Linked DNA regions of Myxococcus xanthus. The protein of the gene in region 2 interacts with the protein of the main gene of each other region in a pairwise test. Links are inferred from orthologs where the notes say so. Each region holds a gene or a part of one and is shown on either strand. Other genes may lie near its edges.

Region 1 (3,278 bases), 1.6 Mb from region 2 along the record:
GTTGAACTCGCGCCGGCTCACCAGGTAGTAGCCCGCCACCATGATGACGTCGTGGACCATGGCCACGAGCGCGCCCGGACCGAACTTGAAGTCGAACCGGAACGCCACGTAGATGAGGATGGCGACCATCGAGTACAGCAGCGCCATGATGCCGCGGTTGCGCAGCTGCTTGCCCACCTGCGGACCGACGTAGTCCACGCGGCGCTGCTCGAAGTCCGGCTTCTCCAGCCCGGCGTTGAGCGCGGCGAACACGCGGTCCGCCATGCCGCTGGCCACCACCTGGTAGTCGTAGCCCGTGCCGCCCTGGGCCTCGCCCAGGTCGCGGACTTCCTGTACGCCAATGCCCGCCGACTCCACCGCCTTCGTGACGGCGTCGGAATCCATGGGCTGCGCAGCGCGGAAGCGGATGATGCCGTTGGGCAGGTCCGAGTAGACGTTGCGCACGCCACCCAGCGCCTCCAGGGCCGCCTTGCCCTTGGCACCGCTCTCCTCGTTGAGCTGCGTGACGCCGCCCATGCGGAGCAGGAAGGTGTTCTCCTCCGCCGCGCCGATGTTCTGCACGCTGACGTCCGGCAGGCCACCCTTGTCCGCGCGCTCGCGGACCTCTTCGGCGGTGATGGGGTGGTCGAACTTCACCTCCACCACCGTGCCGCCCGCGAAGTCCACGCCGAAGTTGAAGCCGAAGGCGGCGATGCCGACGATGATCGCCAGGTTCAGCAGCGTGGAGAGAAACAGCGCGGGCTTGCGCTTGCTGATGAAGTCGATGTTCGTCTTGTTCTTGAGAATCTGCATGACGGTTCCCGGACTCCGGCCGGTCAGACGGAGACGACCTTCGCGTTACGACCGTGGACGAAGTAGGTCATGATGACTCGCGTCACCGTGATGGACGTGAACAGCGACGCCAGCAGGCCAATGATGAGCGTGGTGGCGAAGCCCCGCACCGGTCCAGTCCCCGTGAAGAACAGGATGAAGGCGGAGATGAGCGCCGTCACGTGCGAGTCGAAGATGGTCCAGAAGGCCCGGTCGTAGCCCTGGTCCACCGCCGCGCGGGCCGTCTTGCCGTGCCCCAGCTCCTCGCGGATGCGCTCGTTGATGAGCACGTTGGCATCCACCGCCACACCCAGCGTCAGCACGAAGCCGGCGATGCCCGGCAGCGTCAGCGTGGCGTTGAAGAAGGCCAGTCCCGCCAGGATGAGCAGGCCGTTGAGCAACAGCGCGAGGTCCGCGATGAGGCCGGAGGCCTTGTAGTAGATGGCCATGAAGAGGATGACCAAGCCCAGGCCCAGCACCGCCGCCATGCCACCCTTCCGGATGAGCTCGTCACCCAGGCTGGCGCCCACCTGACGAATCTCACCCACCGTCACCGGGGCCGGCAGCGCGCCGGCCTTGAGCACCAGCGCCAGCGTCTGGGCCTCGCCCAGCCACTCCTCGAAGGTGCGGCCACCCATGCGGCCCATGGTGATGCGGGCCGAACCGCCGCTGATCTTCTCGTTGATGTTCGGCGCCGTCTGGACGTTCTCGTCCAGCACGATGGCCATGCGGCGGCCCACGCCCTGCTCGGTCAGCCGCTCGAACTCACGCGCGCCCGCGGGGTCGAAGGAGATGTTCACCTCCGGCTCGTTGAGCTGGCTGATGTTCGCGTCCGCGCTCGCCAGGCTCTCGCCGGTCAGCGGCACGTTCTTGTCCAGCAGGTAGGAGCGGTACGAGGTGCACTCGTTCTTCTTCACCGGGTTGGCGATGCACTCGGTGAGCACCACCCGGTTCTCCGGCACCTTGTCCTTCGTGTACTCGATGATGGCCTCACGCGTCGGGGCCTGGAGCTGCGGGAAGCCGCCCTCCGTGGTCAGCGTGATTTCGCTGCCAGCCGGCGGCGGGGTGGCCTGGAGCAGCTGCGCGAAGAACTGCGGGTTGGTGTCATCCACCATCCGGAACTCGAGCTGCGCGGTGGTCCCCACCAGCTCCTTCGCCTGCTCCGCGTTGCTGCGGCCCGGCAGCGAAATCTGGATGGAATCGGCGCCCAGCTTGCGCACGTCCACTTCCGCCACGCCCCACTTGTCGATGCGGCGGCGGATGACGAGCATCGCCTGGTCCACCGCTTCCGTCCGGAAGACGTTGGCCTGGCTCTCGTCCTGCACCAGCACCAGCGAGGCGCCGCTGCGACTGACTTCCTTGAAGTCAGTGAAGGTGGCCAGGACCTCTTTCTGGATGGCGTCCATGGTCGCCGGGTCCTTGGCCGTCAGGGTGACCTCGAGCTTCTCCGGGTCCGTGTCCGCCGTCACCTCGCCCAGCTTCTTGTCATTGATGTAATTGACAATCTGCTGCGCGCGGCGCTCGGTCCGCTTCTGGAGCGCCGTCTTGGTGTCCACCCGCATCACCATGTGGATGCCACCCTGGAGGTCCAGCCCCAGGTTCAGGCGGTACTTCGCGGGAGGCGCCCAGCTCGGCATCCGCTCCTCGAGCACGGCCAGGTTGTTGCGCTGGTCCCGATCGAGAACGACGAGCGAGTAGTACGTGGGGATGAGGAACCAGATGGAGCCCAGCGTCACCGCGACAATGAGTCCGAACTTCCACCACCAGCCGCGGTCCATCACTTCTCCTCCTTCTTCTCGCCGGCCGCCGTCGCGGTGGCAGCGGGCGTGCCTTCCGCCACCGCGCCCTTGGCGCTGATGGCCGTCTTGAGCACGCGGATGCGCACGCCGCTGGAGACCTCCAGCGTCACGGTGCGCTCATCCACGAGATGGATCTTCCCGAGGATACCCCCGGAAGTGACGACCTCATCACCCTTCTTCAGCGCGGAGAGGAGCGCACGATGCTCCTTCAGTTGCTTCTGCTGCGGGCGGATCATCACGAAGTACATGATGCCCACCAGGATGACCAGGAAGCCCAGGGTGCCCAGCGGATTGCCACCGCCGGCCTGCGCCAGAATCAGAAAGCTCTCAGCCACACACTGCCTCGTCGGTTGAGGAAAGCTTGGGATGGGAGGCCCCCCATTTTGTCCGAGGAAGCCATCCGAAAGGGGGCCCTCTTAGCAAGGGGGGCCCATGTGAGCAAGTGAACGCGGGAAGCCGGGCAATCCATCCGCCCGGTCAGCGACCGCGGGTCCGTTCGGCCTCCTGCGCCTTGGCACGGGCACGGAATTCCCGGGCAAAAGTGGCGAACCGGTCCTCTGCCACCGCGCGCCGGACTTCTGCCATCAGTCCCAGGAAGTAGTGGAGGTTGTGAATCGTGTTGAGCCGCATGGCCAACAGCTCCTGGGCGGCGAAGAGGTGGCGGAGGTA
Region 2 (3,362 bases):
CAGCACCCGGCGCGCCGAGATCTCGATCTCCTTGCCCGTCTGCGGGTTGCGGCCCACGCGCGCCTTCTTCTGGCGCACCTGGAAGTTGCCGAACCCGGAGATCTTGATCTTGTCCCCGCGCTCCAAGGTTTCCTTGAGCGTGTCGAACACGAGCTCCACGATCTCGGCTGACTCCTTCTTCGAGAAGCCGACCTTCTCGTAGACACCCTCGATGATGTCCGCCTTCGTCATGCGAATCCTCGGGAAGCCCTCGGGGCTGAACGCCGGGCACTGTTGCAGCCTTCCCGAAGACGTGTCAACCCTCTGACTTCATTCAGGAATTCAGGCGCGCAAGGCAGCTCCCAGTCGCTGCTTCACCTCGTCCACGATGCGCTGGTGCGCCTCGTTGACCTCCACGTCGGTCAGCGTCCGCTCGGACGAGCGATAGCGCAGCGCGTACGCCAGGTTCTTCCGCCCCTGGGGGATCTGCTCACCGGTGTACACGTCGAACACCTGAGCGTCCTCCACCAGCGGCTTGCCCACCTCCAGGATCACCCGACGCACCTCGTCGTTGGGCAACTCCAGCGGCACCACCACCGCCAGGTCCCGAAGCACCGCCGGGAAACGCGGCAGCGACCGGTACGCCGGCACCAGCTTCGAGGCTGCGTACAGCGGCTCCGTATCCAACTCGAAGACGAACACCCCGTCCGGCAGTCCCAGCGCCTTCACCACCCGTGGGTGCACCTCGCCCACGTGGCCCAGCACCGTGCCGTCCGCAGTCTTCACCTGCGCCACGGCCTTCGGGTGGTACGCCGCCGACCCCGTAGGCACGTACGTCACGCCCTCCACGCGGAGTGCACCCAGCAGTCCTTCCACGGCCGCCTTCGCGTCGTAGAAGTCCGCGCGGGCATCCTTGTGCGTCCAGTTCCGGCCGCCCCCGCGCAGGCCCCACACCAGGCCCGCCACGCGAGGCACCTCGCGGGCCGCCGGACGCTGCCCCTGCCCGCCTTCCGCCTCCTGGAAGTAGGCCCGGCCCGTCTCGTAGATGGCCACCGCCTCCACCTGGTGCCGCACGCTGCGGGACAGGTTCTCCAGCAGACCCGGCAGCAGGCTGGTGCGCATCACCGACTGCTCCGTGCTCAGCGGGTTGAGCAGCGCCACCGGCTTCTCCGCCCCCCCCAGCACCTCCAGGCTTCGCGGCGCGACGAACGAGTAGTTCACCACCTCGTCGAAGCCCGCCCCGGCCAGCGCCTGACGCATGCGGCGCTCGGCCTCGGCATGCGCGGGCTCTGGGGCCAGCGTGGCGAGTCCCCGCGGCAGCGTCGCAGGGATGTTGTCGTAGCCATAGATGCGCGCGACCTCCTCCAGCAGGTCCTCCTCGCGCTCCACGTCCACGCGGGCCCGGGGCACCTCGTACGTCGCCTGCCCCGTCCCCTCCTCCACCGCCTTGAAGCCCAGAGCCTCCAGGATGCGACGGACCTCCTGCTCCGCCACGGACACGCCCAGCACCTGCCCCACCCGAGCGAAGCGCAGCGTCACCTTTCGAGGCGGCTTCGGCGCCGGGTACACGTCCACGCGGCCAGGAGCCACAGTGCCCCCCGCCAGCTCCGCGATCAGCTGCGCCGCCCGGTCAATCGCAGGCACCACCGCGTCCATGTCCGCGCCGCGCTCGAAGCGATGCGACGCCTCCGTGTGCAGCCCGTGCCGCTTCGACGAGCGCCGCACCGTGGAGCCCTGGAAGTTCGCCGACTCCAGCACCAGCCGCTTGGTGCTCTCGGTCACCTCGCTGTCGCCGCCGCCCATGACACCGGCGATGGCCTGCGCCCGGTCCTTGTCCGCGATGACCAGGTCATCCACGTCCAGGACGCGGTCCTTGCCGTCCAGCGTCTTGAGCTTTTCGCCGCGCGTCGCCGTGCGGACGACAATCTCCTGCCCGGCCAGCTTCTCCAGGTCGAAGGCGTGCAGCGGCTGCCCGTACTCCAGGTTCACATAGTTGGTGACGTCCACCACGTTGTTGATGGCGCGCACCCCGGCCGCCTTCAGCCGGTCCTGCATCCACTGCGGAGACGGGCCAATCCTCACGTTCTCCACCACGCGCGCCACGTAGCGCGGGCAGCGGTCCGGGGCCTCCACGCGCACCTTCACCTGCTCGGCGGCGGGAGTGCCCGACTCCGCAGGCTTCGGCTGGGGCACCTTCAGCGCGGAGCCCGTCACCACGCTCACCTCACGCGCCACGCCCAGGTGGCTGAGCGCGTCCGGACGGTTCGGCGTGACGTTCACCTCCAGCACCACGTCATCCAGCCCCACGGCCTCCGCGATGGGCGTGCCCACGCGCGTATCGACCGGGAGGATGAGCAGGCCGCTGGACTCCTCGCTCAGGCCCAGCTCCTTGGACGAACAGAGCATGCCGAAGCTGTCCACGCCGCGCAGGGCCGCCTGCTTGATGTCCATGCCGTTGGGCAGCTTCGCGCCCACGGTGGCCAGCGGCACCTTGTCGCCCACCTTGAAGTTCTTCGCGCCGCACACCACCTGGAGCAGCGCCGTCCCGCCGATGTCCACCTGCGTGACGGACAGCTTGTCCGCGTTGGGGTGCTGCACGGACTCCTTGATTTGCGCCACCACCACGCCGCGAAGGGCTTCCGCGGGGCGCTCCATTCCCTCAATCTCCAGGCCCGCGGCGGTCAGCTTGCGCGCCAGCTCGTCCACGGACGGAGGCAGCGCCACGTAATCGCCCAGCCACTTCACCGAAATCTTCACAGGTCCACCCTCTTCTTCAATCGGCTGGAACACGGGGGCCCACGAGAGGCCCCCTGGAATCTCAGAACTGCTCGAGGAAGCGCGCGTCGTTCTCGAACATCATCCGCAGGTCGTCGATGCGGTAGCGCAGCATGGCGATGCGCTCCACGCCCATGCCGAACGCGTAGCCCGTCACCTCGTTCGGGTCATACCCGGCCGAGGTGAAGACGTTCGGGTGCACCATGCCGCTGCCCAGCACCTCCAACCACCCGGTCTGCTTGCAGATGCGGCAGCCCTTCCCACCGCAGTTCGTGCAGGTGATGTCCACCTCCGCGGAGGGCTCCGTGAAGGGGAAGAAGGACGGGCGGAAGCGCGTGCGCGTGTCCGAACCGAAGAACGCCGTCACGAACGCCGCCAACGAGCCCTTCAGCTCGGCGAACGTCACGCCCTTGTCCACCAGCAGGCCTTCCACCTGGTGGAACATTGGCGTGTGAGTGATGTCCGAGTCGCGCCGGTACACCCGGCCCGGCATCACCGCGCGGATGGGCGGCTTGCGGTTGAGCATGTACCGGACCTGCACCGGGGACGTGTGCGTGCGCAGCAGCGCCGAGCTGTCCGCCTTCTTCGCGTGGCCCAGCGTGGCCTCG

The links.
Region 1: the proteins of pheT (region 2) and secD interact in binary tests that used the Escherichia coli proteins (3 or more experiments, as listed by UniProt). The link is inferred for Myxococcus xanthus from one-to-one orthologs.

What each region holds. Positions count from the first base shown.
Region 1 is NZ_CP017174.1:5,837,479-5,840,756, forward strand. The notes cover bases 203-3,169. They hold secD (protein translocase subunit SecD), read right to left. Parts: upstream 2,589-3,169; coding sequence 816-2,588; downstream 203-815. Other genes in these bases: secF (protein translocase subunit SecF), read right to left, coding at 203-792; yajC (preprotein translocase subunit YajC), read right to left, coding at 2,588-2,944; tgt (tRNA guanosine(34) transglycosylase Tgt), read right to left, coding at 3,087-3,169. Outside these bases: more of secF, read right to left, coding at 1-202; more of tgt, read right to left, coding at 3,170-3,278. UniProt on the Escherichia coli protein: Part of the Sec protein translocase complex. Interacts with the SecYEG preprotein conducting channel. SecDF uses the proton motive force (PMF) to complete protein translocation after the ATP-dependent function of SecA.
Region 2 is NZ_CP017174.1:4,239,395-4,242,756, reverse strand. The notes cover bases 30-3,080. They hold pheT (phenylalanine--tRNA ligase subunit beta), read right to left. Parts: upstream 2,737-3,080; coding sequence 322-2,736; downstream 30-321. Other genes in these bases: pheS (phenylalanine--tRNA ligase subunit alpha), read right to left, coding at 2,798-3,080; BHS09_RS18070 (integration host factor subunit alpha), read right to left, coding at 30-231. In the rest of the region: more of BHS09_RS18070, read right to left, coding at 1-29; more of pheS, read right to left, coding at 3,081-3,362.